Regions from separate parts of the Acidovorax sp. SRB_24 genome, predicted to be linked through region 4. Evidence: predicted binding sites of a transcription regulator. Region 4 holds the regulator's gene; each other region holds the start of a gene.

Region 1 (7,415 bases), on a different contig from region 4:
GATGCGATGCCACTCGTCGCTGTACTTGCCGCCCACACGGTGCAGATCGGGCCCGGTGCGCTTGCTGCCCCACTGGAACGGGTGGTCGTAGACGAATTCACCGGCCACCGAATAGTGGCCATAGCGCAGCGTTTCGGCACGGAACGGGCGGATCATTTGCGAATGGCAGTTGTAGCAACCCTCGCGCAAATAGATGTCGCGCCCCACCAGCTGCAGCGGCGCGTAGGGCTCGACGCCCTTGACCGCCTCGGTGGTGGATTTCTGGAAGAACAGCGGCACGATCTCGACCAGGCCGCCCACGGCAATCACCAGAATGATCAGCACGATCATCAGGAAGTTGTTGGTTTCCACCTTCTCGTGGGTGAAACCGGTCGAGGGTTTGTTGTTGTGTTGTGACATGAAGGAATTCCTCGGATCTCAGGCGTGCGCCGGCTTGATGGCGGGAATGGCCACGGTGACCGAACGGCCCGAAATGGCAGTCACCCAGACGTTCCAGGCCATGATCAACATGCCCGCCAGGTAGAGAATGCCGCCCGCAAAGCGGATCACGTAGAACGGATAAGTGGCCTTCACGCTTTCGACGAAGGTGTAGGTGAGCGTGCCGTCGGCATTCACTGCGCGCCACATCAGGCCCTGCATCACGCCGGCGATCCACATCGCGGCGATGTACAGCACGATGCCGATGGTCGCCAGCCAGAAATGCAGTTCGATGGCCTTGATGGAATGCATTTTTTCCTTGCCGAACAGGCGCGGCACGAGGTAGTAGAGCGAACCCATGGTGATCAGGCCCACCCAGCCCAGCGCACCGGCGTGCACGTGGCCCACGGTCCAGTCGGTGTAGTGGCTCAGCGCGTTGACGGTCTTGATGGACATCATCGGGCCCTCGAACGTGGCCATGCCGTAGAACGACAGCGACACGATCAGGAAGCGCAGGATGGGGTCGTCGCGCAGCTTGTGCCAGGCCCCCGACAGCGTCATGACGCCGTTGATCATGCCGCCCCAGCTGGGCGCCAGCAGCACCAGCGAGAACACCATGCCCACCGATTGCGTCCAGTCGGGCAGCGCGGTGTAGTGCAGGTGGTGCGGGCCAGCCCACATGTAAGTGAAGATCAGCGCCCAGAAGTGGACGATGGACAGGCGGTAGCTGTAGACCGGACGGCCTGCCTGCTTCGGGATGAAGTAGTACATCATGCCCAGGAAGCCTGCGGTCAGGAAGAAGCCCACGGCGTTGTGGCCGTACCACCACTGCACCATGGCGTCCTGCACACCGGCATAGGCCGAGTAGCTCTTCATGAAGCCTGCGGGAATGGCCGCGCTGTTGACGATATGCAGCAGCGCAATCGCCAAGATGAAGGCGCCATAAAACCAGTTGGCCACATAGATGTGGCGCACCTTGCGCATGCCCACCGTGCCGAAGAAGACGATGGCATAGGCCACCCAGACCAACGCGATCAGGATGTCGATCGGCCATTCGAGTTCGGCGTATTCCTTGCCGCTGGTGTAGCCCAGCGGCAGGCTGATCGCGGCGGCCACGATGACCAATTGCCAGCCCCAGAACGTGAAGGCCGCCAGCGGGCCCGCAAACAGTCGCACCTGGCAGGTGCGCTGCACCACGTAGTAGCTCGTTCCGATGAGCGCACTGCCCCCGAACGCAAAAATCACCGCGTTGGTGTGCAGGGGCCGCAGGCGACCGTAGCTCAGCCAGGGTATGCCGAAGTTGAGTTCAGGCCAGGCCAGTTGGGCAGCGATGAACACGCCCACCAGCATCCCCACCACCCCCCATACCACGGCCATGATCGAAAACTGCCGCACGACCGTGTCGTTGTAGTGCGCAGCATCTGCTTTTTTTGGAATATCCATCGGGCACCTCTTGATTTCAGCGAAAGTATTAACCGGATTGACTGCAGGGGATTTGACCGAGGTCAATTGTCCCGAAGAATGCGTTCGCCTTCTTGCTCTACGTTCTCAAACTGTCCCCGGTACACGGCCCACCAGAGGCCGAGGATGATCAGCAACACGAGCACCACCGACAGCGGGATCAGAAGATAAAGAATGTCCATCGGGAAGCTCCAGACCTCAGGCCGCCACAGCAGCGACAGGCGCCGGCGCAGCGGACGCCACGATGCTGCCCGCGCCTTGGCTCAATGCGGGAAGGGCCCGCGACAGCCGCGCCGCATTGAGCACGACCAGCAGCGAACTGAGCGCCATGCCCAGGCCCGCCAACCAAGCCGGCATGTACCCGGCAATCGCCAGGGGCACGCCCAGCGCGTTGTAACCCGCAGCCCACCACAAATTCTGGCGCACCACGCGCAGGGTGTTCCGTGCCAGCAGCAGCGACTGTGCAATCAGCGCCAGATCGCCACCGAGTACGACAAAATCGGAGCGCGACTGGGCCAAGGGCACGGAACGGCCAAAGGCAAACGACACATGCGCGCCCGCCAGCACCGGACCGTCGTTGAGGCCATCGCCCACCATCGCCACGCGCTGCCCGCGTGCCTGCAATGCCTGCAGCGTCTCGAGCTTGTCCTGCGGCGTGCAGTCGCCCTGCCATTGGTCGATGCCGGCCTGGGTGGCAATGCGCGCGGCGGCCAGGGGACGGTCACCCGACAGCAGCTGCACCGCGACGCCTGCCTGGCGCAGCGCCTGCACCGCAGCCGCGGCCTCGGGGCGCAGGTCTTCGCTCAAATCGAAGCGCGCCAGCTCCACAGGCTCGGCACCCTCGCCTTGCCAGGCCAGCACCACCTGCTGCGCCGTGGCGTGCTGCGCGGCACGCTGCCGGGTATGGCGGGGCGACCCCAGCAGCAGACGCCCCGGGGGCAGAACGCCGTCCCCGTCCTGCAGCCAGGCAGTAAGCCCATGGCCTGCGGTTTCCTGCAGCTGCGCAATGCGCCAGCGCGCCACCGCAGCCCCGGCCTGGCCCTGTGCGGCGGCCACCAGGGCACGCGAGACAGGGTGCAAGGACTGGCCTGCCAGCGTGGCCGCCAAGGCCGTGGCATCGGCGGCAGACAACAGGCCCGGCGCCTGCACGCCGCGCACCACCATGCCGTCGCGCGTGAGCGTGCCGGTCTTGTCGAACACCAGGGTGTCGACTTCGGCCAGCGCCTCCAGGCCTTGCAAATTGCGCACCAGCACACCGTGGCGCGCCAGCGTTCCGGCAGCAGACAGCATGGCGACCGGCGTGGCCAGTGACAGGGCACACGGGCAGGTCACGATCAGCACCGACACGGCCACCATGAGCGCATGGCCCGGATCGGTGGGCCACCACCACACGGCCGCCAGCAGGGCCGCCAGCAGCACCAGCACCAGGAAGGGGCGCGCGACGCGGTCGGCCAGCTGGGCCAGGCGCGGCTTTTGCAGCGACGCGCTCTCCATCAGCGCCACGATCTGGGCAAAACGCGTGCTCTGGCCTGTGCCCTGCACGCGCACCTCCACGGCCGCCTGCAGGTTGTAGCTGCCCGCGATCACGCTGCTGCCTTCGGGACGCGCCACGGGCGTCGACTCGCCCGTGAGCAAGGCCTCGTCGGCCAGGGTGTGGCCTCGGGTGATGCAGCCGTCGGCCGGAAATGCCTCGCCGGGCAGCACGCGCACGGTGTCGCCCACCACCAGACGGCGCACCGACACGCGCTCGAAATGCCCGCCGGTGGCACGCCGCTCCACGCTGTCGGGAAGGCGGTTCATGAGCGCCTCCAGCGAGCCCGCCGTGCGGTCGCGCAGGCGCAACTCCAACCAGCGCCCGGTGAGCAGGAAGAAGACAAACATGGTCAGCGAGTCGTAGAAGACTTCGCGGCCAAAGAGGCCTGCCGGGTCGAACGTCCCGATCGTGCTGACCACGAACGTGATGCCCATGCCCAGGGCCACGGGCAGGTCCATGCTGACGCGGCGCTGGCGGATGTCGCGCAGGGCACTGGAGAAGAACGGGCCGCAGGCGAACAACACCACCGGCAGCGAGATCACCCAGGAAGCCCAGCGCAGCAAGGTTTCCATCTCCAGCGTCAGGTCACCAGGCAAGGCCACATAGGCCGGCCACGCGTACATCATGACCTGCATCATGCAAAAACCCGACACCAGCCAGCGCCACAGCGCGCGGCGGTGCTCGCGCAGGCGCTGCTCGCGCGCGAGTGCATCCATGGCCGGCAGAGCGCTGTAGCCGGCGCGGCGCACCGCCGCCAGCCAATGCGACGGCAGCACCTGTCCGGGCTGCCAGACCACGCGCGCGCGCTGTGTGGCGGCGCTGACGTCGGCCTGGGCCACGCCGGGCACGGCACGCAGGGCCTCTTCAATGGTCAGGGCGCAGGCGGCGCAGTGCATGCCGCCAATCACCAAGTGCGATTCCCACGCACCGGCATGCAGGCTCTGCGGGCGCGCCTCGGAACACGGCCGCCCGAAGGACGCCCACTCCTGCGGATCGTCCAAAAGCGCGTCGGTCACACGGGCGCTGGAAGCTTCTTGCGCGGTGTCAGAAACGCTGTCTGCCGAGGAAAGCAGAGCGTTGGAAATCGTTGACATGGCTCAAGCTTACCGCTTCTGCATGCCATACTGCTTGATATGTATCAATCCTGAAATACACCCCGCTGCCGTAAGCTTACATTTTGCAAAAAAGGAGCCAAGCATGTACAAGCGCATTTTGATCGCCACCGACGGATCCCCCCTGTCCGAGAAAGCCGTGGAAAGCGGCCTGTCTCTGGCGGCACTTTCCGGCGCCACCGTTGTTGCCCTCAAAGTCGTGCCACGCTACCCGCGCAGCTATTTCGAAGGCGGCCTGCCCACGGATGCAGACGATATCAAGCGGATTGAAAAACAGTGGGGCGATGCGGCCCAGACGCTGGTCAATGGCGTCAAGGCCGAGGGCGGCGCCCAGGGTGTGGTGGTGAAGCCCGTGGTGGCAAAATCCGACCTGGTGGCCGAGGCCGTGATCTCTGCCGCCAAAAAGCACAATTGCGACTTGATCGTGATGGCCTCGCATGGCCGCAAGGGCCTCAAGCGCCTGCTGCTGGGCAGCGAGACGCAGCATGTGCTGACCCATTCGCACATTCCTGTGCTGGTTCTCCGTTAAGAGCCAAGGCCCTAGCGCTTGCACAGCAAGCGCTAGAAGCTATAAATAGTGAAGCACGCACCGGAACAAGGTCGGTGCGTGCTTTTTTGTGGGTGCGGTGTCAGGCGAACAGTTTCTCGTACTGCGCGCGCAGCAGGTTCTTCTGCACCTTGCCCATGGCGTTGCGCGGCAGCTCGGTGGCGACGAAGCAGCGCTTGGGAATCTTGAAGTTGGCCAGCTGCGCCTTGAGGGCGGCCAGGATGGCCTCGCCCTCGGGCTGCGCGCCCGGCCGGGCGATCACCACCGCCACGCCGACCTCGCCAAAATCCGGGTGGGGCACGCCCACCACCGCGCTTTCGGCCACGCCGGGCAGCTCGTTGATGGCGGACTCGATCTCGGCCGGGTAGACGTTGTAGCCGCCGCTGATGATCAGGTCCTTGCTGCGACCGACGATGCTCACGTAGCCGCGCTCATCCACCTGGCCCACGTCGCCGGTCTTGAACCAGCCATCGGCCGTGAACTCTTCGGCCGTCTTCTCCGGCATGCGCCAGTAGCCCTTGAACACGTTGGGGCCCTGGACCTGGATGTTGCCGATCTCGCCCACGGGCAGCGCCCGGTTCGCGTCGTCCACCACGCGCAGGCCGACGCCGGGCAGCGGAAAGCCCACGGTGCTGCCGCGCCGCTCGCTCTGGCCGCCGTGGCGTGCATCGGCGCGGTAGGGGTTGGAGGTGAGCATGATGGTCTCGCTCATGCCGTAGCGCTCAAGGATGGTGTGGCCCGTGCGCTGCTGCCATGCGGTGAAAGTCTCGATCAGCAGCGGGGCCGAGCCCGCGATGAACAGGCGCATGTTCTTCGCGGCTTCTTTGGTGAGCCCCGGCTCGGCCAGCAGGCGCACGTACAGCGTCGGCACGCCCATGAACACGGTGGCGCGCGGCATCGCGGCGAGCACGGCCTTGGGATCGAACTTCGCCATCCAGATCATCTTGCTGCCATTGAGCAGCGCGGCGTGGATCGCCACGAACAGGCCATGCACGTGGAAGATCGGCAGCGCGTGGATGAGCACATCGCCACGACCTTCAGGCCCTCCGGTAGCCGTCCAGCCCCAGTAGTCCTTGAGCACCAGGGCGTTCGAGAGCAGGTTGCCGTGCGTGAGCATGGCGCCCTTGCTGCGGCCGGTGGTGCCGCTGGTGTAGAGGATGGCGGCCAGGTCGTCTGCGCCCTTGGCGGCGGGCTCATGCGTGTCGCCGTGGTGCGCCGCGCGTTCGAGCAGGCTGCCCGTGCGGTCATCGCCGAGCGTGAACACCTGCTGCGTGCCGGCCCTGAACGCGATTTTCGACACCCAGCCGAAGTTGCCTGGCGTGCACACCACCACGGCGGGCTCGGCGTTGCCGACGAAGTATTCGATCTCGCCGCTCTGGTAGGCCGTGTTGAGCGGCAGGAAGACATAGCCCGCGCGCAGCGTCGCCAAGTACAGCACCATGGCCTCGACCGATTTCTCGACCTGCACGGCCACGCGGCTGCCTTCGGGCAGCTGCAGCGACGCCAGCAGGTTGGCGATGCGCGCGCTGGCATGTTCGAGGTCGCGCCAGCTGTACCGCAGGGTCTGGCCATCGGGCGCCGTGGTCTCCACGGCGGTCTGGTCCAGGTCGGATGGGAAAGCGGCGCGCAGGGCCGTGAACAGGTTCTGGAAAGTCATGGGATTCAAAAGACAGGGGAACGTTTGGCCAGGAATGCGGTGATGCCTTCACGGTGCTCGGCACCGTCGGCGTAGGCATAGGGATCGATCGCCGCGGAATTTACTATGCTTTCAATAGCTGATTGCGCAGACCCGACGGGCGTTTGAGGCGTTTTCAGTGCCCGAAGCGTCTGCTTGTTCAGGCGCGCCGCACCGGGCGCCAGCGCGGCGATGCGGCAGGCCGTGCCGAGCGCGTCGGCGGCCAGCAGGTCGCCGTCCACCACCCGGCTGAGGAACCCGCGCGCCAGCATGTCGCCCGCGCTGAAGGTCGCGGCTTCCAGCAGAATCTGACGCGCGGTGAGCTCGCCGACCGCGCCGGCCACCAGCTGCGCTTCGCGCGGCGCCATGGGAAAACCCAGCTTGGCGATGGGCGCGCCAAAGCGTGCCGTGCGGGCCGCGATGCGGAGGTCGCAGCAGCTGGCCATCTCGACGCCCGCGCCCATGCAGGCACCGGCAATCTCGGCGACGATGGGCACGTCGCAGTCGAGCATGGCCGCAAGGCCGCCCCAGACGTCGTTTTCGTGGAAATCGCGCAGCTCGGCTGCGTCAAAGCGGAAGGCCGGGTACTCGGAGATGTCGCCGCCCGCGCAGAACGCCCCGCCCTCGCCTGCCACCAGCACGCAGCGCACCTCGGTGCTGCATTGGATG
Region 2 (7,415 bases), on a different contig from region 4:
CTCCAAGGCCGATGACATGATCGGGGTTGACATGGCGCAGCGTGGTTTCTCCCCCTTTGCAGCGGCCCTGCGCCGCGGTCATTGCAGACCGTTCTTTAGGAGGCGGTCAAAGCGCGTCTATCCAGGCTTTTGTAGGGCTTGGCGCTGTTTGTTGGCGCACGCACCTCAGCGGGGCGCGCGACAAAGGGGTTTTGGCTTTCGTTGTCGCCCAAATTGAACACTGCTACCGATTGAACCAGTTGCTGAGCCTGACTGTTTAGGCTCTGAGCGGCCCCAGCGCTTTCCTCCACCAGCGCGGCATTTTGCTGGGTCACGTGGTCCATTTGCGCCACCGCTTCGCCAATTTGCGCTACGCCTTGGCTTTGCTCGGCACTGGCAGCGCTGATTTCACCCATCATGTCGGTCACGCGCCCGATCGACCCCACCACTTCGGTCATGGTTGTCCCCGCTTGCTCGACCAGTTGAGAACCTTGCTCGACCCGCTCCACGCTGGCATTGATCAGGGACTTGATCTCTTTGGCGGCTTCGGCGCTGCGCCCGGCGAGGGAGCGAACTTCAGACGCCACTACAGCGAAACCACGCCCCTGCTCACCGGCACGTGCCGCCTCTACGGCCGCATTGAGCGCCAGTATGTTGGTCTGAAACGCAATGCCATCAATGACGCTGATGATGTCTGAAATCTTGCGTGAACTCTCGTTGATCCCCTTCATCGTCTCAACCACTTGGGCAACCACTTCGCCGCCCTTGACTGCTACTGCGCTGGCAGTCTGGGCCAGCTGGTTGGCTTGCTTGGCACTGTCGGAGTTTTGCTTGACCGTGGAGCCCAGCTGTTCCATGGACGCCGCCGTCTGTTGTAGTGCACTGGCCTGCTCTTCGGTGCGCTGGCTCAGGTCGTTGTTGCCCGAGGCAATTTGGGCACTTGCAGTGGCAACGCCTTCGGCGTTTTGGCGCACGCCTCCCACCACTCGGGCCAGGCTCTCTTGCATGGCTTTCAGCGACGCGAGCAATTTTGCGGTTTCATCCTTGCCTTGGATTTCGACGCGCATGGTCAGATCGCCCTTGGCAACGGACTCAGCCAGCGTCAAGGATGTCTGAATAGGGTTCGTGATTGAACGAGTGATCCAAAAGCCCAGCACTACCGCCAAGACCAGCGCCAGCGCGCTACCGCCAAGGATGGCGTTTCGATTGAGCGCGCGCTGCGTATCGGCCGCCGCTGCCCGAACGACCAACAAATCTCGCTCGGCCTTGTCAAAGTCGGCATGCAGCGCCCGGAACCCATCCATTGCCGCCTTGTCGCGGCCCTCCCCGAACTCTTCGGCGAGTTCTGCAACGGTCTTTGTGCCGGCCGTAACGTTCTTGCGGAAGGCAAACAGCGCCTCGGCCACGCCCCTGAACTCCTGGTGGCGCGCTTTCATGTCGTCAAGCCGCTTTTGTTGGCTTGGGTTGTCAGAGGTCAATTTTTTGGCTTCTGACCAAGCCTTGTCGAATTTTTGCAGGCCCGCGTGCCAAGGCTCAAGAAAATTTTCTTCGCCAGCCAGCAAATAACCACGAGCACCTGTTTCCATGTTGACCATGGAGCCGAGCATGCCCTCTCCCGTGGCGAGCACGGCGTAGGTGTGAGTGTTCCAGTTCTCGGATTCTGCCAAATTTGCTGCCGTGTGCAGTGCGGCCCAGCCCACTATCAGGAAGATGCCAATGACGGAGGCAAAAGCCAAGGAGAGGCGGCGACCAACGGACAGGTTTTTGATGTTCATTCGTATTTCCAGATCTGCGCAAACATTTTGAAATGCAGAAGTATGACAACGCCAACCCAGCCGGGTCTGCAAGCCCCAAAACACCCCACATCGCCACCAAAAAAACTCAGAGCCGGGTTGCTGCACGCCATGCATGCGCTGCATACCAGCCGACACAACGATAAAACCAGGGTAAACACCGAGGCAGTCCAAGGCGGCGGAGGGAATAAAGCCCTGCATCCTGCGCTCTTATGCACATGATCCAAACGGCGGAGTCCCGCTACAACCAATGGGTGCGCGAGCACTACCGCTTTTTGCTGCGCAGCGCCTGGGCGCTGATGGGCTCGCGCGCGGTCGCGGAAGACGTGGTGCAGGACTGCTTCACCAGCGCCTGGCAGCACCGCAAGCAGCTGCGCGACCCGGCGCTGGCGCGTGCCTGGCTGTTCCAGATCATGCGCCGCCACGCCCTGCGCCACATGGTGCCGCACCACCTGGCGCTCGACGATGACCTGCCGCACGCCAGCGACGTGGTGGCCGATGGCGCGCTCGACGACCAGCTCGACGTGGTCAAGGCCCTGGCGCGCATCGCGCCCATCCACCGCGAGGTGCTGGTGCTGTTTTATTTCGACGACATGCCCACGGCGCAGATGGCGCAGGCGCTGGAAGTGGCGCCGGGCACGGTGCTCTCGCGCCTCTCGCGCGCCCGCGAGGCGCTGCGTGCGGCGCTGCACCCCACGGGCGCGGCCGCCGCCCCCTCCCCCGCAGCCCCGCGGCTGCGCAAGGTCTGACATGCCCGACCAACGCCCTCCCGACACCGCCTTCGACCTGCGCGCGCGCGCCGAACTTGCGCTGGCCTTTGACCCGGGCCAGCCGCCCCAACATCTGTTCCGCCACACGCCGCTGCTGGCGCGCCGGGGCCTGCAGCGCACTTTGGCCGCGCTGCTGCTCACGGCCACCGGCGCCACGGCGGTGCTGGCCATGCGCCCGCCGGCGCTGGTGCGCGGCGCCATCGAGCACGAGTACTACGAACGCACGCTGCGCGGCGCCTTCATGGAGGCCGCGCCGCTGCTGCAGCACCTCGGGCTGGGCGACCGGCAGGCCCTGCCCGGCTACCCGCAGCTGCTGCGGCCCTGCGACATCGACGGGCACCTGACCTACCACCTCACCACCTTCTTTGAAAAAGGCGGCATGGTGACGGTGTTCGCCTTTGACGACGCGGTGTCGCTGCCGGACGGCAGCGGCTGGTGGGGCAATGTGTACTGGCAGGTCGTGACCTCGCAGGGCGGCAAGCCGCTGGTGCTCGTCGCGCAGAAGAAAAAGGCCCTGGCCGTGGCGCAAGGCGCCTTGGCCGCGCCGCCGCCCTAGCTTGGCGCTCCCCGTTTTCCCTTTCTCACCCCCGAAGAACCCAGGAGACTTCATGCACTCTGAACCCACTTCCCTGCCCCGCCGCCGCCTGCTCACCGGCACGGCCAGCGCCCTCGCCGCCGCCGGCCTGGCCACCTGGGCGAATGGCGCCGCGGCGCAAGCCGCCGCCGCCAAGCCCCTGCCGGCCTACCTGGGCTGGAAGGACGCCGACAGCGTCATCGTGCACAGCAGCACCACGCTGGAGACCCGGCGCGGCGCGTTCGGCACCAGCGTGATCACGCCCACCGACCAGCTCTACATCCGCAACAACCTGCCCGCGCCCGACGCGGCCATCGTGGCCAACCGCGATGCCTGGGAGATCAGCGTCAGCGGCGTCAAGAGCCCGCGCAAGCTCACCGTGGGCGAACTCAAGGCCCTGGGCCTGGAGACCGTCGCGATGGTGCTGCAGTGCTCGGGCAATGGCCGCGGCTTCTTCCCGAGCAAGCCCAGCGGCACGCCCTGGACCGTGGGCGCGGCCGGCTGCGTGGTCTGGAGCGGCGTGCCGGTGCGCGCCGTGGCCGAGGCCCTGGGCGGCGTGGCCGATGGCATGCGCTTCATGACCGGCACGGGCGGCGAGAAGCTGCCCGAGGGCATCGACCCCAAGAGCATCGTCGTCGAGCGCTCGGTGCCCGCGGCCGCCATGCAGGACGCGCTGCTGGCCTGGGAGATGAACGGCGCCCCGATCCCGCTGGCCCATGGCGGCCCGCTGCGCCTGATCGTGCCGGGCTACACCGGCGTGAACAACATCAAGTACATCCGGCAGCTGGCCTTCACGGCGCAGGAGAGCGACGCCAAGATCATGTCGCACGGCTACCGCATGACGCCCCCGGGCGGCAAGGGCGACCCGAGCCAGCCTTCGGTGCAGGAGATGTCCATCAAGTCGTGGATCAACGGACCGCTGCCCGACGATGGCCAGATCGCGGCCGGCGCCCCCGTGCAGATCCACGGTGTGGCCTTCGGCGGCCTGCACGCGGTCAAGGGCGTGGAGGTGTCGATCGATGGCGGCAAGACCTGGCAGGCTGCGCGCTTTGTCGGCCCCGACCTGGGCAAGTACGCCTGGCGCCAGTTCGTGCTGCAGGCCAAGCTGCCGGCCGGCACGCACACGCTGGCCAGCCGCGCCGCCGACACGGCCGGCAACGTCCAGCCCGAGACGCGCGGTGAAAACCAGAGCGGCTACAACAACACCAGCTGGGCCGACCACGCGGTCAAGGTCACCGCCGCCTGACGCCGCCCCGCCCCGCCCCTAGGCCGCAGGGCCTGGGGGTTTTCTTTTGCGCCCTCGGCGCTGCACCCCCTATGGATCGGAACCACACCATGCCACTGCTCTTCAACACCCCCGCCCGCTTCCTGCGCACCCTGGCCGCGCCCGCGCTGCTGCTGGCCGCCGGCCTCTGCGGCACGGCCGCGAGCGCCGCCGACGATGCCGCCCAGATGGCCCTGGGAAAGAAGCTCTTCACCACGTCCACGCCCGCGTGCGCCGTCTGCCACACGCTCAAGGACGCGGGGGCCGAAGGCGCCGTGGGCCCGGTGCTCGACGAACTGCGGCCCGACGCCGCGCGCGTGACGAAGGCGCTGCGCGACGGCCTGGGCAGCATGCCCTCGTTCAAGGCCAGCCTGACCGACGCGCAGATCGCCGCACTGGCGCTCTACGTTGCCACGGCCAGCCGCCAGCCCTGAGGCGCGCGCCCCGCCGGCGCGTTCAGGCAGATGGGCAGGGCAGGTCCCTGCCCGACAGGCGGCGGCGGTCGTTTCAGGTCTGCGATTCGGCGCAGCGGTTTCTCGAAAAACACGCCAGAAAGGACCTGGGCCCCGGCCCGGGCCCATGCCGCCCGCCCCGGGAAAAACCCGCGGTCGGCACCGCCGCGCTCCAGGCTGCCGCGCAGCCCTGCCCAGGCCCCCTCCGCGCAGCAGCCCGGGGAGTGCACCCCAGCCAAATTGGCCTCCAGCCCTTTACCAGCAAGCGCTGACAGCTATCAATTTCATATTCCCGCCCCAGCCTCGTGCGCCCCACAGACCGCAGGACGCGCCATGCCGTGCGGCGGGCGCCCGTGCGCGGGGACCGCCCCGTTGACTTGCGTCAACGCCCGGCTTGAGGCACGCTCCAAAATCCACACCCTGACTATGGTTTTAAAAAGAACGGAGGGACCCCCCATGAAGCTGCTGACCGACCTCTTCACCACCGACTATGGACTGATGAGCATCACCGGCATTGCCATCATGCTGTTGGGCGGCATCGCATCGGCCGTCGTCGTGCGGCGCAAGATGGGCGAAGCCCCGACGGTGGCGGACACCCCCAAGTAACGTAAAGCGGCGCCCCCTGCCGCGCGGGACTACGGCGGCACGGCGGCGCACCACCCCGCCAGGGGTGCACGGGCCCATTGCTCGAGCCACGCCCAGACCTGCTGCACGCCGTCCTGGTCCGGGCCCTGCAGACCGTGGTCGGCCCCCGCCAGGCTGCGAGCGCAGTACGGCGCGGCACGGGTGCGCGCCCGGTCGGCAAAGCGCGCATAGGCTTCGGCCGGCACCAGCGCATCGTCGGCGCCCCAGACCTGCAGCAGCGGCCAGGGTCCGGTGCTGAGCGGCCCGGCCAGCGGCCAGTGCCAGAGGTCGCGCCAATAGCGCAGGCTGCGGCCTTCCAGCACCCTGCCATCGGGCCACGCGCCCGCCTGTGCCAGCCCCAGTGCCTGCCAGCGCGCGAGCGCGCCGTGGCGCTGGGCCTGCAGCGCGCCCGCGTCTCGCGGGTCCAGCCCGCTGGCGCCCAGCAAGACCAGCCCCGCCAGATGCGGCACCTCGGGCGTGAGCGCGGGCAGCAGTTCGGCCCCTTCCGAAATCCCGACCAGCAGCTGCGGCAGCGGCGGGGTTCCCGCGCGCGCGGCCGCGTCGGCGCGCAGCGCGGCACGCGCATGGTCGCGCCAGGCGCCCAGTGCATCGGCCCGCACGAAGTCGGCCGAACAGTCGCCCGGCGCGGTGGCAGCGTCGGCATCCATCCACGGCTTGTGCAGCACCAGCAGCTGCGCATGCAGCAGGCCGGCAAAGTAGCGCGCGGCCACCGGCCCCATGCCAGCACAGCCCGAGCCCGGCACCACGATCACCCGGTAGCGCGCGGGCGCAGCGCGCTCGGCGCGCTCCAGCACCTGCAGGTGCTGGCCCCGGTCGGCCGCCAGGAGGCGCACGGCAAAGCCTGCGCGCTCGCCAGGCAGCGGCGGCGGGCCGGCGGGTGCGGCGCAGCCGGCCAGCCAGGCGCTGGCCAGCACCAGCGCGCCCCGGCCTGCACAGCGCCCGACAGCCCGCGCAAAGCGGGCCGCAAGGGTGCGGGGGACGGGGCTCATGCGCAGCGACCGGAGGCCGCGCGGCGCGCCCTCACTTGAGGATGAGGACCTGTTCTTGCGGCTGCGGCGCGGCCAGCGGCTGGCCGCCCTGCAGCGGCAGGGCCAGGGCCGGGCGCACGCCGCGCGCCAGGCCCGGGTCGGTGGCGCCGAGCTGCTCGCCGAGCTGCTGGAACACGCTCTGGGCCAGGCTTTGCGAGGTCTCGCGCATGACCTTGGCCCGGTTGGGCGGAGCGATGTCGCCGCGGCCGGACAGGATCTTGGTGTCGTTGCCGGTGCCCTGCGCGGAAAACGCCGCCTTGATCTCGTAGGTCCGGGTGTGGATCAGCGAGAAGTCGGCCAGCAGGTCGAGGCCGTACTGGTGCGTGGCGCTGGCGGTGCCCTGCAGTGGCGAGAGCGCGTCGGAGAATGCGATGCTCGAGACCACGCCGAACAGCACGTAGTCGGCGCCGTTGAACTCGCCCTTCTTGATGCGCGCGATGATGTCGTTCACCTGGGGCTGGCGCACGGGTGGGACCATCTTGCCGCCCTGCACCTGGTGGAGCACCTGCTCGGCCTTGCTCGGCTGTGGGGCGCCGGCATCGAAGCCCTTGCCCTGCACGAGGCGGAACGTGGTGCCGCGCAGCAGCGCGCCCTTGATGTCGTTGGTGTAGGCACCGAGCTCGCGCTGCTCGATGTAGCTGTAGCGGCCCGCGACATAGGTGCCACTGGCCTGCGCGGAGGCCTGCATCGAATGGCTGCCCGAGCCGCCGTACAGCCCATGGCTGGCGGAGCCGCGGGCGCTCATCTGGCTGCTTCGCTGGTAGGTGCCGGCCTCGAAGTACTCGGACAACTGCTGGGCATAGGCCAGGTCGGTCACGGCGATGCGGGGCGGGTTCTGCGCGGGGGCCGCGCCGCTCCAGGCGAGCGCGGCGGCCGCCAGCGCGGCGGCCAGGGTGGTTCTGCGTTGCAT
Region 3 (7,415 bases), on a different contig from region 4:
GCGCCGAGCTCGGCATCGACGGTGCGCCGCCGTTTTTCGGCGCCGACCTGTGGACCGCGTTCGAGCTCTCGTGGCTCAACCTGCGCGGCAAGCCGCAGGTGGCGCTGGCGCACATCACCGTGCCGTGCGAGACACCGAATATCGTCGAGAGCAAGTCGTTCAAGCTCTACCTCAACAGCTTCAACAACACGCGCTTTGCCGATGCCGCCGAAGTGCAGGCGCGCATCCGCGCCGACGTGAGCGAGGCCGCCTGGCGCGGCGCCGCGCACCCGGCGACGGTGGGCGTCAAGCTGCTGCTGCCCGAAGCGTTTGACCGCGAGCCGGTGCACGAACTCGACGGCCTGAACCTCGACCGGCTCGACATCGAATGCACGCGGTACGAACCGGCGCCCGAACTGCTGACGGCGCAGTTCGACGAAGCGCCGGTCAGCGAAGTGCTGGTCAGCCACCTGCTCAAGAGCAACTGTCTGGTCACCGGCCAGCCCGACTGGGGCAGCGTGCAGATCCGCTACAGCGGCCCGCAGATCGACCAGGAGCGCCTGCTGCAGTACCTGGTGAGTTTCCGCAACCACAACGAGTTCCACGAGCAGTGCGTGGAGCGCATCTTCATGGACGTCTGGACGCGCTGCCGGCCCATCAAGCTGGCCGTGTACGCGCGCTACACGCGCCGCGGCGGTCTCGACATCAACCCGCTGCGCACCAGCCACCCGCAGCAGCTGCCGGCGAACACGCGCACCGCGCGGCAGTAAACCACAGGCCCGGCGCGCGTGCCGGAATCAGGCCATGTGAAAGACCTGCACCGAGCGCGACAGGGCCGTCGAGTTGCCCTGCAGCACGTCGGCCGAGGCCGCCGTCTGCTCGACCAGGGCTGCGTTCTGCTGGGTCATGGTCTCCAGGTGGGTCACAGCCTCGTTGGCCTGGCCGATGCCGATCGACTGCTCGGTCGTAGCATGGCTGATGTGGCGCACCAGCTCGCTCACGCGCGAGACCGACGCCACCACCTCGGCAATGGTCTGGCCGGCCTCGGCCATCTGGCGCGAGCCCTCGGCCACCTGCGTGACCGAGGTGCCGATCAGCGCGCGGATCTCCTTGGCGGCACTGGCGCTGCGCTGCGCCAGGCCGCGCACTTCGCCCGCCACCACGGCAAAGCCGCGGCCCTGCTCTCCCGCGCGCGCGGCCTCCACGGCCGCGTTGAGCGCCAGCAGGTTGGTCTGGAACGCAATGCCCTCGATCACCGAGATGATCTCGCTGACCTGGCGCGACGACTGCTCGATGGCCTGCATGGCCTGGCCGACCTGCTGCACGGCGTGGCCGCCGCGGCGCGCCACCTCGGCGCTTTGCGCGCTGTCGCCCGAGACCTGGGCCGCCGTGTCGGCCGTCTGGCGCACCGTGCCCGAGAGCTCCTCCATGGCCGCGGCCGTCTGCTCCAGGCTGCTCGCCTGGGCCTCGGTGCGCGCGCGCAGGTCGTTCCCGCCCTGAGCAATTTCCGCGGTCGAGCGCATGAAACCGGCGATTTCGGCGCGCACATCGCCCACGACGGCGCGCAGGTTGACCTGGATCTGCTGCAGGTTGCGCGCCAGCCCGCCCATCGACGGTGCGAACTGGCCGACGTCAAAGGACGTGCTCAGGTTGCACGCGGCGATGTCGCAGGCGAAGCGCTCGGCCGCCTGCAGGCCTTGCACCATGCGCGCATGGAACCAGGCCAGCACGGCCAGCTGGCCCGCCAGCAGCAGCGCCAGCGCCGCGCCCCAGGCCAGGGGCGCGGGCAGGTCCAGCGCGTGCGGCAGCATGCCCAGGCCCACCACACCCAACAGCATCAGGCCCAGCGTGTACGTGGCCGGGAGCCCGCCCAGGCGCTGCAGCACGCCGCGCAGGCCCGGGTGGCTCACGCGCCCGCCCACCAGGCGCACGCCCTTGGGCTGCTCGGCAGCATCGCGGCGCAGCTGTGCGTACAAGGCCTCGGCCTCGCGCACCTGTTCGCGCGTGGGCTTGGTGCGCACCGACATGTAGCCGCGCGGCTTGCCCCCTTCCATGATGGGCGTGACATTGGCCTGCACCCAGTAAAAGCCGCCGTCCTTGCGCCGGTTCTTCACCAACCCGGTCCAGGCCCGGCCGCGGCCGATGGTGGACCACAGGTCCTTGTAGGCCTGCGGCGGCATGTCGGGGTGGCGGATCAGGTTGTGCGGCTGGCCGATGAGTTCGTGGTGCGCAAAGCCGCTGGCATCCGTGAAGGCGGCGTTGCAGTGGGTGATGCGGCCCTGGGTGTCGGTGGTGGACACCAGCATGCTCTCCGCCGGAAAGTCGTATTCATCGGATGTCACGGGCAAATTGACGCGCATGCGGGGGGCTTCCTCTGTAAATGAAAAAGTCCCCGCCAGCGGGGACAACCCTCCACTTTACTGCTTGATACATATCAATGAGCCGCCCTCCCCCGAATGGCTCAGAACAGCGGTGCGGTATAGGGGTCGGCCCGCTGGGCGGAACGCAGCGGCTGCGCCGCGCGGGCGTCCGGGCCGGTGGCGCTGGACAGCGACCCGACGCGCACGCCCAGCAGGCGCAGGCGCTGGGTCAGCGGCACGCGCTTGAGGCACTGGCCGGCCACGCGGCGGAGGGTGGCGGCCTCGTCGGTGGGCAGCGCCACCGTCTGGTCGCGCGTGACGCTGCGAAAGTCGTCGTAGCGCAGCTTGATGCCAATGGTGCGGCCCACATAGCCCTTGCGCTGCAGGTCCTGGGCGACGCGCTCGCACAGGTCGGTGAAGATACGCCCGAGCTCAGCGCGGTCGTGCACGGCGTGCAGGTCGCGCTCGAACGTGGTCTCGCGGCTCATGCTCACGGGCTCGCTCTCGGTCACCACGGGCCGCTCGTCGCGCCCCCAGGCGACCGCATGCAGCCAGGCGCCGGTGGCCTTGCCAAACTGCTGCACCAGCCAGGCGGGCGACTGCGCGGCCAGCTCGCCAATGGTGTGGATGCCGTGGCGCGCCAGCTTCTCGCCGGCCTTGGGGCCGATGCCGTTGACCTTGCGGCAGGCCAGCGGCCACACCCGCGTCGGCAGGTCGGCCTCGTGCAGGACGCAGATGCCGTTGGGCTTGTGGAATTCGCTGGCCATTTTGGCCAGCAGCTTGTTCGGTGCCACGCCGATCGAGCAGGTCAGGCCCGTGGCGTTGAAGATGCTTTGCTGGATCAGCCGCGCCAGCACGCGCCCGCCCTCGCGCTGGCCGCCGGGCACGGCGGTGAAGTCGATGTAGACCTCGTCCACGCCGCGGTCCTCCATGACCGGCGCGATGTCGGTGACGATCTCCTTGAAACGGCGCGAATAGCGCCGGTACTCGGCGAAATCGACCGGCAGCAAAATCGCCTGCGGGCACAGGCGCGCCGCCTTCATCGTCCCCATGGCCGAGCCCACGCCGAACTGCCGCGCGGCATAGGTGGCGGTGGTGATCACGCCGCGCCCCGCGTAGCCGGCCAGGCGCGGGAACGCCGCCACCGGAATGTCCTGCAGCGGCGTATCGGCATAACGCGCGCGCAGCGCCGCGTCGAGCGCGCTGCGGCCGCCGCCAATGACCACGGGCAGGCCCTGGAGCTGCGGGTAGCGCAGCAGCTCGACGGACGCGTAGAACGCATCCATGTCGAGGTGGGCAATGCGGCGCGGGGCGGGCACGGGGTCGGTGTCACTCACCCCGGCATTGTCGCTGCGCGCGGGCCCGCGCGGCCCGCGGGCCGGGCAACGGCAGGACCGGCTGCCCCCTTTTCGGCGCACGCCATTGGGATGACAATGGCCGTCCGTTGCGCGGTGCAACGGGGTCCCCGCAGGAGGTGCGCCTTATGCAACGCTGGATCCAATGGACCGTTGGCGGCTTCGCGCTGCTCGCAGTGGCCGCGGCCGCCACCTTCGGCGCAGGCCTGTCGCTGGCGGAACGCAAGCGCCAGCGCACGGTCGCCGTCCCACCCTACCCGATTGCCTATACCACGGACCCCCAGGCGCTCGCGCGCGGCCGCTACCTCTACGAAACGCGGGGCTGCACCGACTGCCATGGCCTGCAGGGCACGGGGCGCAGCTTTGTGCAGGACGGCAAGGGCACGCACATCGCCGGGCCCAACATCACGGCGGCCGGCGTGGTCGCGCAGTTCCGTCCCGAGGACTGGGAGCGCGCCATCCGCCACGGCGTGACCCGCGACGGCCGACCGCTGCTGGTCATGCCCAGCGAGGACTACCACCGCCTGACCGATATCGATCTCTCGGCCCTGGTGTCGTATGTGCGCAGCCTGCCGCCGCAGGCCGGCGGCCAGGCCCGTGTGGAGTTTCCAAAGCCGGTCTGGGTGCTGTACGGCCTGGGCCTGATCCCCGATGCGGCCGGGCGCATCGACCACCAGCTGCCACCGGCCCAGCCCGTGGCGGCCGGGGTGAATGCCGCGCATGGCCGCTACATCGCCAACATGTGCATCGGCTGCCACGGCGCCGGCCTCTCGGGCGGCAAGATTCCCGGCGGCCCGCCCGACTGGCCGCCGGCCGCCAACCTCACGCCCGGCGCGGGCAGCGCCATGGTGCGCTACCCCGATGCCGCGCGCTTCGTGGCCATGCTGCGCTCGGGCCAGCGCCCCGACGGCAGCGCCATCCAGGTGATGCCGTTCGAGTCGATCGGCAAGCTCAACGACGTGGACGCGCAAGCGCTCTACGCCTACCTGCAGACGGTGCCGGCGCAAGCGGCCGGCCAGCGCTGAAGCGGGCCAGGCACCACCACGCCATTTGGGGTGATTTAGGCCCAAAACGTTGGTACAGCATGCGCAAGCAGCTACGAAATAAGGAGCAACTTCAGGCCGCCGCCGGACACCCCGCCAGGGGCGCGCCAGCGGGGCGCCGGCGCCTGCTCAGGCCTCGGGGTAGGTGCCGGGCAGCAGGATGCTGCGGTCCACGGTGTTGATGTCGGTGTGGCCGCAGAACGCCATGGTGGTGTCCAGCTCCCGCTGGATGATCTGCAGCGCGCGCGCCACGCCCGCTTCGCCGTGGGCGCCCAGACCATACAGGAAGCTGCGCCCGATCATCGTGCCGTGCGCGCCCAGCGCGCGCGCCTTGAGCACGTCCTGGCCGCTGCGGATGCCGCCGTCCATCCAGACCTCGATGTCCCGGCCCACCGCCGCGGCGATCGCCGGCAGCGCAGCGATCGACGAGGGCGCGCCGTCGAGCTGGCGCCCGCCGTGGTTGCTGACGATGAGCGCGTCGGCGCCGCTGTCGGCGGCCAGGCGCGCATCCTCGGCATCCATGATGCCCTTCAAGATCAGCTTGCCGCCCCAGCGTTTCTTGATCCATTCGACGTCGCCCCAGTTGAGCTCGGGGTCGAACTGCTCGGCCGTCCACGACGACAGCGACGACAGGTCGCCCACGCCCTTGGCGTGGCCGACGATGTTGCCGAAGCTGCGCCGCTGCGTGCCGAGGATGCCCATGCACCAGCGCGGCTTGGTCGCCAGATTGAGGAGGTTGGCCAGCGTGGGCTTGGGAGGCGTGGACAGCCCGTTCTTGATGTCCTTGTGGCGCTGGCCGAGGATCTGCAGGTCGAGCGTGAGCTGCAGCGCCGAGCAGCCGGCGGCCTTGGCGCGGTCGATCAGGCGCTCGATGAAGTCGCGGTCGCGCATCACATAGAGCTGGAACCAGAAGCCCGGCCCGGCGTGCCGGGCCACGTCTTCGATCGAGCAGATGCTCATGGTCGAGAGCGTGAACGGAATGCCGAAGGCCTGGGCGGCGCGCGCGCCGAGGATTTCGCCGTCGGCGTGCTGCATGCCCGTCAGGCCCGTGGGCGCGATGGCCACGGGCATGGCCACGTCCTGGCCGATCATGGTGCTGCGCGTGCTGCGCCCGGTCATGTTCACGGCCACGCGCTGGCGCAGCTTGATGTACTGGAAGTCGGCTTCGTTGGCGCGGTAGGTGCCTTCGGTGTACGAGCCCGAATCGGCATAGTCGTAGAACATGCGCGGCACGCGGCGCTGGGCCAGCACGCGCAGGTCCTCGATGCAGGTGATTTTGGACAGGTCGGGCATGCAGGGCTCCTTGGGTGGTATGGGCGGGACGGGCGTCTGTGCGGCAGACTTCAGGCCCGCCATGGTAGAGAGTGGGCCGCGGCGGGGCCATCAAAATAATTTGCGCGCTGCTGCAACAAATTTCCTTGCCGCGCAGCGCCGCCCCGGCCGGGCGGGCAAGGATTTGGGTCCAAAGCGGCAGAAACGCTTTCTGCGCATGCGCATAAAGCTCTTCTTTTCATAGCAAACCCGGCACCCGCACGCGTCAGCGGACCAGCCTGTGCGCGCCGTTCGGCGCGAACAGGCGAAACTGCAGCCGCCCCTGGCGCTTGGCGGCGTACATGGCGGCGTCGGCGCAGCGCGCCAGTGCCTCGAAGGTCTCGCCGTCCTGCGGGAACAGCGCAATGCCGCCGCTCATGCCGATCTGCACGGGCTGGCCTTCGAGCAGGAAAGCTTCCTCGCACACCGCCAGGATCTTGCGCGCCACAGGGCCCACCGTGTCGGCGCTGCCGATGCCGGGCAGCAGCACCACGAACTCGTCGCCGCCCTGGCGCGAGACCGTGTCGGAAGCGCGCGTGGCCTCCTGCAGGCGGCGCGCGAACTGGACCAGCAGGTGGTCGCCCGCGTCGTGGCCTAGGCGGTCGTTGACCTGCTTGAAGCCGTCGAGGTCCAGGTAGATCACCGCCAGGCCCTGGCGTTCACGCCGCGCCTGCGCCAGGGCCTGGCGCGCGCGGTCCTGCAGCAGCACGCGGTTGGGCAGGTCGGTCAGTGCGTCGTACTGCGCCAGGTGCGCCATGCGCTGGGCCATGGCGACGCTTTCGGTGACATCGTGCAGCACCATCACGGCGCCGGTGACCTGGCCATGCCGGTCGGCGATGGGGCTGGCCGACTCCTCCACGTCAAAGCGCTGGCCGTCGCCGCGCTGCAGCACCACGCCGCGCGTGGGCCCGAGCGGGCGGACTTCCGCCAGGGCATGGCGCAGCGGGCTGGGCTGCACCGCCGCGCCGCCGGGCAGGTGCAGCGGCACCACGTCGTCGACGTCGCGGCCGGCCGCGTCGAACGCCTGCCAGCCGGTCATGCGCTCGGCCACGGGGTTGAGGTAGCTCACGCGGCCCTGGGCGTCGGTGCAGACCACGGCATCGCCGATCGATTGCAGCGTCAGGCGCATGCGCTCCTTTTCCTCGAACAGCTCGCCCTCCATGCGCTTGCGCTCGGTGATATCGGTCACCTGCACGAAGATGCCGCGCACGGCGCTGCCGTCGAAGTCGGGCACGTACGAGGCGATGCTGTGGCGCTCCGCGCCGTACGCGTCGACGACGGTGCGCTCGAACAGCTGCGCGTGGCCTTGCAGCGCCTGCTCGAGGTAGGGCAGGCTCTTGGCATACAGCGCCTCGCCGAGCAGCTCG
Region 4 (7,415 bases):
AGCGCGCGCAGCACGCGCGGCTGCAATGTGATCCGGTCCCAGGCGCTGTGGTTGGCGGCGAGCGTGATCTCGTCGGCCGCGCCGCCGCTGAAGTAGGCCCAGGCGTTGTCGTCGAGGCACTGGCGCGCCAGCCGCTCATGGTCGGCCAGGCTGGCGGTGCCGGGGGGCACGGCGTGCCGCTGCAGGGAGGGGACGGGTTTTGTGGTCAAAATGGGCTCCAGCCCAATATGGGCAAGCGCTGGTAGCTATCGTTTTAGGTTTCCTGGGTAGCACGCGCCGTGCGGGGCTGGCCTCAGGCATCGGCCCACATGCGCAGCAGGTTGTGGTACGTGCCCGTCAGGCCGACCACGGCGGGGTCGCTGTCGCCGACGCGGCTGCGCAGCTTGAGCAAGTCCATGTCCATGTTCCACAGCAGCAGGCGCTGCTCGGTCGAGCGCACCATGCTCTCGATCCAGAAGAAGCTGGCGATGCGCGCGCCGCGCGTGACGGGCGCGACCTGGTGCACGGTCGAGCTGGGGTAGAGCACCATGTCGCCGGCCGGCAGCTTGACGTGGCGCTCGCTGTGCGCCTCCTGGATGCGCAGTTCGCCGCCCTCGTATTCCTCGGTCCCGGCCAGGAACAGGGTGCAGGAAATGTCGCTGCGCACCCATTGCTCGGGCGCCTTGGAGCGCAGCACGGCGCCATCGACATGGGCGCCGTAGAAATTGCTCTCGCCGCTGTAGCGGTTGAACAGCGGGTTGAAGATCTTCTTGGGCAGCGCGGCGGAAAAGAACAGCGCGTCGCGCTGCAGCGCCGCCAGCACCAGCGCGCGCAGCTCGTGTGATGGCGCGCTGTCTTGCGCCAGTTGCTCGTTGCGTTTCTGCGTCAGGGCCTGGCCTCCGGCGCTGCTGCGGCCATCGACCCAGGGCGCATCGGCGCCCAGCAGGGCGCGGGCGGTCTGGACCTCTTCGGGGGTGAGAATGTTTTTGAGGTGCAAGAACATGGTGGGTCCGCAACAGGTGGGGGCAGGGTTTAGAAGCGCGTCTTGAGCGTCAGCTGGACCGAACGCGCAGTGCCCGGGGCGTAGAAGCCGCGGTACAGCGTGTCGGCGTAGAGCTTGTTGGTCAGGTTGCTGACGTTGAGCTTGAGCGTGGTCTTGTCGTCGAAGCTGTACTCGACCATGGCGTCGGCCGTGGCAAAGCCGCTCGCCGCCAGGTTGCGCGCACCCTCGGGGTTTTGCTTGCCACGGTAGGTCAGGCCGGCACCCACGCGCAATTGCGGTGTCAGGACATAGGTGCTCCAGATGCTGCCGCTGTGCTTGGGGGTCAGGCCCGGGCGGTCGCCTTGCACCTGCGCGCCGCCGCCGTTGGCCGCCAGGGGCGTGGTGCTCCTGTCGATCTTGGCGTTGGGAATCCAGGTGTGGTTCAGGAAGATGTCCCACTTCGGCGTGATGCGGCCTGCCAAGTTGAACTCCGTACCAGCGGCGTGGCGCTTGCCCGACAGCAGGTAGCCCGGGTTGTCGGGGTCGGTGTTGCGCTCGTTGAATTTTTCGCTGTAGAACGCGGCCACCCCCAGCAGCGCACGGCGCTCGAACAGCTCCCATTTGCCGCCGATCTCGATGTTGCGACTTTTTTCAGGTGGCGTGTCGGCCAGCGATCCGGTGCTGGCACTCACGTTGCCGAACTGGTAGGTGTCCGCCGAGGTGTTGAACGAGGAGCCATAGGACAGGTAGTAGGAGTCCAGCTCGTTGGGCTGGAACAGCGCACCCACGCGCGGGCTCCACAGGCCGTCGGAGGTTTCGTCGCTCAAGGCGCCGCTGGCGTTGCGGTACGAGGCCTTGAACTGGTCGTAGCGCAGGCCGCCGACCAGCTTGACGGTGGAGGTCAGCGCCATCGTGTCCTGCACGTACAGGCCGATGTTCTGGGCCTTGAAGGTGTTGAAGGCCACTGGCGCGCGCGCATCGGGCGCCGACGCGCCGTTGTTGGGCGTGCCGACGAAAGTGCCCAGACCGTTGGTGGCCGATGAATTACCGGCCGGGTTGGCATAGCTGGAGTTGCGGTGGGCGTCGTCGTGGTAGTAGTCGACGCCGGCCAGGATGTCGTGCTTCTTGCCGCCCCAGTGGAACGAATTCGTGTAGTCGCTCTGGATCTGCGTCATCGTGCTTTCGCCGATGCGGCCCTTGGATGCGCGCGTCAGCGGCGTGCTGGCGTTGATCTGGTCGAGCGACGTGATGGGCGAGCCAAAGCGGATCGCGCTGGCCAGCAGGTCGCGCTCGTATTGGCCGTGGCGCAGGCGCGTCTGCAGTTCGCCGCCGTCGCCGAAGCGGTGGATGTGGCCCAGGGTCAGGTACTGCGACGAGGTGTTGAGGTGGTCGCTGGCCAGGCCGTAGTAGTTCCTGGCCGGCAAGGTGGGCACGATCTTGCCGTTGTCGCTGATCCACGGGTGGTTGTAGTTGGGGCGGCCCTGGACATCCAGGTAGTACAGACCGACCGAGAACTCGTCGCGCGTGCCGATGCCCCAGCTGAAGGTGGGCGCAATGCCGCGCTTGTCCTGCTTGGCGCCGAAATTGTCGGCGCTGTGCACCATGGCATTGAGGCGCAGCGCTGCGTTCTCGCCGGTCTTCCAGTTGAAGTCGCCCGTGAGGCGGTGCTCTTTGCCCGTGCCCAGGGTGTACGAGGCTTCGTGTTGGTCGATCAGGAGCGGCGCCTTGTTGACTTGGTTGACCACGCCGCCGGTCGAGCCCTTGCCAAACAGCATGGAGGCCGAACCCTTGAGCACCTCGACGCGGTCGAGGTTGAAGGTGTCGCGTTCGTACAGCGGTGCGTCCTTCATGCCATCGGTGTAGATGTCACCGGCCTGGCCCAGCGAGAAGCCGCGCAGGCGCACGTCTTCCTCGCCGGTCTCGCCCGCCTGGAACGTGACGCCCGCCGTGGTGCGCAGAACGTCGCGGAAGTCGTCCTGGTTGCGGTCGTTCATCAGCTTTTCGGTGAACACCGTCACGGACTGGGGGATGTCGCGGATGTCCTGGTTGCCCTTGCCCACGGTGGTCTTCTTGGCGCGCAGCGTGTCCTTGCTTTGGATCTCGGCGCTGCCGTGCACGGTGACGGTCGAGAGAGTGGGCGTGGCGGTCTCGGTGGTTTGCGCCCAGCTGCCCACGGACGCGGCCAGCATCAGTGCGCCCAGGGGCAGCATGGCCTTGTCGGCAGGCGACGCTGCGGAAAGGGGGGCGGGGGGCTGCGGGGAATGCAGTGCGGGGTTGCGGCGCTGTGCGCGTGGTTGTGCCAATCTGGCCTCCGTCGGGTTTGAAAATACAACCGACACCGCAAGGGTGTCAGCAGGGAACGCGAGGCAGTGGCTGGGAAACTGGCTGTGCTTCGACAAGCACGCCATGATAAATCAAATGAAATGCATTCTCATTCGCATTGGTCGCAAAAACCACAGCGGACCGGAAGCACAGGCGAAAAAAAGCCGGCCTAAGCCGGCTTGGAAGAAAAAGTGCAGCTGCCTGACTTACTTCACGTGCTTGCCGATCAGGCCGGCCATCTCGAACATCGACACCTGGGGCTTGCCAAAGACTTCCTTGAGCTTGGCGTCGGCATTGATCATGCGCTTGTTGGCGGCGTCCTGCAGGTTGTGCGCCTTGATGTAGACCCACAGCTTGCTGATGATTTCGGTGCGCGGCAGCGGCGCATTGCCGACCACGGCGGCGAGGGCGGGGCTGGGCGTCAGGGCCTTCATGAAGGCTGCGTTGGGGGTGCGCTTCTTGGCGGGAGCGGCGGCCTTGTCAGCAGCGGCGGCCTGGGCCGGGGCTTTTTTTGCAGTTGCCATGTTGGGTTTTCCTTTTTAGGGTGGTCATTGAACCAGCGAAAACCTGCTTCTCCACTGGCCCGGTGATGCTACTGGGAAAAAAACGCCTTTCCAAGCGGACAGGGGCTTTTTTTGCGTCGCCTTGTTGCAGTCTTGCATAAGCGCAGCGCAGGCGCTCATCAGCCGCAGTTTTGCGGATTGACAAGGCGCCTGAGCGCATCGGGGTCGATGATGCGCACATGGCGCTGCTTGACTTCCATGGTGCCTTCCTCGACGAATTTGGAGAAGGTGCGGCTCACGGTCTCGAGCTTGAGGCCCAGGTAACTGCCGATTTCCTCGCGCGTCATGCGCAACACCAGCTCGGACTGCGAGAAGCCGCGCGTGTGCAGGCGCTGCACCAGGTTGAGCAGGAAAGCGGCCAGGCGCTCTTCCGCGCGCATGCTGCCCAGCAGCAGCATCACGCCGTGCTCGCGCACGATTTCGCGGCTCATGATCTTGTGTACATGGCTTTGCAGCGCAGTCACTTCACGCGACAGCTCCTCAATGCGGTCAAAAGGCATGACGCAAACCTCGGCGTCTTCGAGGGCGACGGCATCGCAGGTGTGCCGGTCGTTGACGATGCCGTCCAGGCCGATGATCTCGCCCGCCATCTGGAAGCCCGTGACCTGATCGCGCCCGTCCTCGGTGGCCACGCAGGTTTTGAAGAACCCGGTGCGGATTGCATACAGCGAGGTGAACTCCTCGCCGTTGCGAAACAGCGTGGCACCGCGCTTGACCTTGCGGCGTGTCGCCACCACTTCATCGATGCGCTGCAGCTGCGCATCGTTCAAGCCCATGGGCATGCACAGCTCGCGCAGGTTGCAGTTGGAGCAGACCACCTTGAGCGCTTGGGGCGTCACCTGGATGGGAATGCTGCCACTGTGGTGCGTCCCATGCGCAGTGTCGGAGGGCGAAGCTGGGGACGCCAGGGCGGTGCGGGTGGAGGGTGCGTCTGACATGGGTCAAATTATGAACCATCCACCCCGGCAGACACCCTTGATCAAAGTCAAGGACAGGGGCGCTTCCGTGTTGCACAGTGTGCTGGTTCGCTAGGAAGGCTTTTTCCATGACCGCTGTTACCCCCGAATTGCTCACCCGGTTTGACGTCCCCGGGCCGCGCTACACCTCTTATCCCACGGCCGACCGCTTTGTCGAGGCGTTTGGGGAAGATGAGTACGTGCTTGCCTTGCAGCAACGCCGTCTCGGCGCTGCGGGCAAGGCGCTGCCGCTCTCGCTGTATGTGCACATTCCCTTTTGCGAGTCGCTGTGCTACTACTGCGCCTGCAACAAGATCATCACCAAACACCCAGAGCGTGCCGATGTCTACCTGCGTTACCTGAGCCGCGAGGTCGACTTGCATGTGGCCCATTGCGGGGGGGGGCAGGTGGTCAGCCAGCTGCACCTAGGCGGGGGCACGCCCACGTTTTTGTCCGACGCGGGCCTGCGCGAACTCATGGCCATGCTGCGGCGCAGCTTCACGTTTGCGCCGGGCGGCGAGTATTCGATCGAGGTCGATCCGCGCACGGTGGACGCGGACCGGTTGGCGCTGCTGGCCGAGTTGGGATTCAACCGCCTGAGCTTCGGTGTGCAGGACTTCGATGCGGAAGTGCAGAAGGCCGTGCACCGCATCCAGCCTGCGGAGCAGGTGTTTGCGCTGGTGGCGGAGGCCCGGGCCCTGGGTTTCGAGTCGGTCAATGTCGACCTGATTTATGGCCTGCCGCGCCAGACACCGGAGTCGTTCGACCGCACGCTGGCGCAGGTCGCGCAGCTGCGGCCCGACCGCATTGCGCTGTACGCGTACGCGCACCTGCCAGAGCGCTTCAAGCCGCAGCGCCGCATCATCTCGGCCGATCTGCCCATGGCGTCGGCCAAGGTGGCCATGCTGTCGCGCTCGCTTGAAGCCTTCCGCCAGGCGGGTTATGTGTATGTGGGCATGGACCATTTTGCGTTGCCCGAAGATGCCCTGGCCGTGGCCAAGCGCCAGGGGCGACTGCACCGCAACTTCCAGGGCTACAGCACGCAGCCCGACTGCGATCTGATCGCCTTGGGGGTTTCCGCGATCGGCCGCGTGGGCGCCACTTACAGCCAGAACGCCAAGACGCTCGATGAGTATTACGACTGCCTCAACCAGGGCAAGCTGCCGATCGTGCGCGGCCTGGCGCTCTCGCGCGACGATCTGGTGCGGCGCGCTGCCATCATGGCCTTGATGTGCCAGGGCGAAATCCTGTTTGAGCCGATGGAGCAGGCCTGGCTGCTGGATTTCCGGCAGTATTTTGCCGCTGAACTGGAGCAGCTGCAGGAAATGGCCGGGCAGGGTTTGGTGCGCATGAGCGACGACGGTGTGGAGGTGACGCCCATGGGCTGGTACTTCGTGCGCGGAATCGCCATCGTGTTTGACAGGTACTTGCAGGCCGACCGCAACCGGGCGCGGTTTTCGCGCATCATTTAGGGTTCATGATTGCTTCTATCGCCTGGACTGCCTTGGTCATGGGGCTCGTGGGTGGGCCCCACTGCCTTGCCATGTGTGCTGCCCCCTGCAGCGCGGTGACCGGTATGGGCCGCGAGGATGTGGCACAGACCAGCGAGCCGCGCACCGTGCAGCCGCTGCAGTGGATGCGCAGGGGCGGGAAGGCCCGGCGTCTGTGGGCCTACCATGGTGGCCGTTTGGCGGGCTATGCGAGCGCGGGGGCTGTGGCGGCCATCGCGATGCAGAGCCTGGCCTGGATGACGCAGCAGACCATGGCCTTGCGCCCGGTCTGGACGCTGCTGCACGTCGCCATGCTGGCCTGGGGGCTGATGATGGTGGTGCAGGCGCGCCAGCCTGCGTGGATGGAAGACGCGGGTCGCGCCGTGTGGGCGCGCGTGCGCCCCGTGGTGGCCGCTCCCGGAGGGGTGTTCGTGACCGGGTTCGCGTGGGCGCTCATGCCTTGTGGCTTGCTGTATTCGGCTTTGTTGGTGGCCGCGCTCAGTGGCGGTGCCCTGCAGGGGGCTTTGTCCATGGCGCTGTTTGCCGTCGGCAGCGGCGTGTGGCTGGTGACAGGCCCCTGGCTGTGGCTGCGCCTGCGCGCGCGCCTTAACGCCGCGCGCGCCAGCTGGGGCACGCGGCTGGCGGGCATGGCGCTGTGCGGCGTGGCCAGCTGGGCTTTATGGATGGACCTGGTGTATCGCCCTTCTCTGTGGTGCCGCTAGCGCGGCTGCAGGGCGTGCACAATGCATGCTCGCATTGTGGTAGCGTTACAAGATGACACCCATAATGGCGGCCAAACCGTGTGGGGTGTAATCCTCGACGTCAGGCACCCCGAAGTGAAAAATTCCCTCCTTATCGATCCCGCTCAGCTGCGCGTTGGCATGTTTGTCCAGCTTGACATCGGCTGGATGCACCATCCCTTTCCGGTGAGCAGTTTCCGGATTTCATCTTCAGCGCAGATCGATACACTTCGCAGCCTCGGGCTCGAGAAGGTGCGGTATTTTCCTGAAAAAGGCGACCTTTTCCCGAACGAGACTGTCTTAGAAAAAGCGGGTTCCGCCGGCCTCGAACGCGGCGACGCAATGCCAGAAGCTCAGGTGTCCTCGCCCATCGCTGGCGCTGT

Evidence for each region. The regulator FNR, encoded in region 4, switches genes on or off when oxygen is low (the NO sensors DNR and NnrR bind a similar motif). The targets are predictions, from matches to a motif close to TTGATNNNNATCAA.
Region 1: a site for FNR is predicted at 4,541-4,554, ahead of B2J89_RS12670 (cation-translocating P-type ATPase). Genes of this name have one in related genera too.
Region 2: a site for FNR is predicted at 5,205-5,218, ahead of B2J89_RS03740 (DUF3149 domain-containing protein). Genes of this name have one in related genera too.
Region 3: a site for FNR is predicted at 2,404-2,417, ahead of B2J89_RS16455 (PAS domain-containing methyl-accepting chemotaxis protein). Genes of this name have one in related genera too.

Annotation. Positions count from the first base shown of each region.
Region 1 covers NZ_MWOM01000033.1:20,862-28,276, forward strand. Annotated here, with positions in the region: gene ccoO (cytochrome-c oxidase, cbb3-type subunit II) at 1-399, opposite strand, end outside; gene ccoN (cytochrome-c oxidase, cbb3-type subunit I) at 418-1,860, opposite strand; gene ccoS (cbb3-type cytochrome oxidase assembly protein CcoS) at 1,923-2,060, opposite strand; gene B2J89_RS12670 (cation-translocating P-type ATPase) at 2,077-4,506, opposite strand; gene B2J89_RS12675 (universal stress protein) at 4,610-5,053, shown strand; gene B2J89_RS12680 (malonyl-CoA synthase) at 5,154-6,728, opposite strand; gene B2J89_RS12685 (enoyl-CoA hydratase/isomerase family protein) at 6,734-7,415, opposite strand, start outside.
Region 2 covers NZ_MWOM01000007.1:10,826-18,240, reverse strand. Annotated here, with positions in the region: gene B2J89_RS03765 (methyl-accepting chemotaxis protein) at 96-1,754, opposite strand; gene B2J89_RS03760 (RNA polymerase sigma factor) at 1,991-2,521, shown strand; gene B2J89_RS03755 (hypothetical protein) at 2,523-3,098, shown strand; gene B2J89_RS03750 (sulfite oxidase) at 3,151-4,362, shown strand; gene B2J89_RS03745 (cytochrome c) at 4,452-4,814, shown strand; gene B2J89_RS03740 (DUF3149 domain-containing protein) at 5,289-5,438, shown strand; gene B2J89_RS03735 (alpha/beta hydrolase) at 5,468-6,466, opposite strand; gene B2J89_RS03730 (hypothetical protein) at 6,498-7,415, opposite strand.
Region 3 covers NZ_MWOM01000057.1:1,970-9,384, forward strand. Annotated here, with positions in the region: gene queF (NADPH-dependent 7-cyano-7-deazaguanine reductase QueF) at 1-749, shown strand, start outside; gene B2J89_RS16455 (PAS domain-containing methyl-accepting chemotaxis protein) at 777-2,339, opposite strand; gene dinB (DNA polymerase IV) at 2,441-3,625, opposite strand; gene B2J89_RS16465 (c-type cytochrome) at 3,823-4,719, shown strand; gene B2J89_RS16470 (alpha-hydroxy acid oxidase) at 4,867-6,030, opposite strand; gene B2J89_RS16475 (diguanylate cyclase domain-containing protein) at 6,275-7,415, opposite strand, start outside.
Region 4 covers NZ_MWOM01000011.1:2,966-10,380, forward strand. Annotated here, with positions in the region: gene B2J89_RS05585 (alpha-hydroxy acid oxidase) at 1-209, opposite strand, end outside; gene B2J89_RS05590 (Fe2+-dependent dioxygenase) at 293-982, opposite strand; gene B2J89_RS05595 (TonB-dependent receptor) at 1,012-3,171, opposite strand; gene B2J89_RS05600 (SWIB/MDM2 domain-containing protein) at 3,490-3,807, opposite strand; gene fnr (fumarate/nitrate reduction transcriptional regulator Fnr) at 3,966-4,784, opposite strand; gene hemN (oxygen-independent coproporphyrinogen III oxidase) at 4,892-6,274, shown strand; gene B2J89_RS05615 (sulfite exporter TauE/SafE family protein) at 6,280-7,014, shown strand; gene B2J89_RS05620 (HD-GYP domain-containing protein) at 7,129-7,415, shown strand, end outside.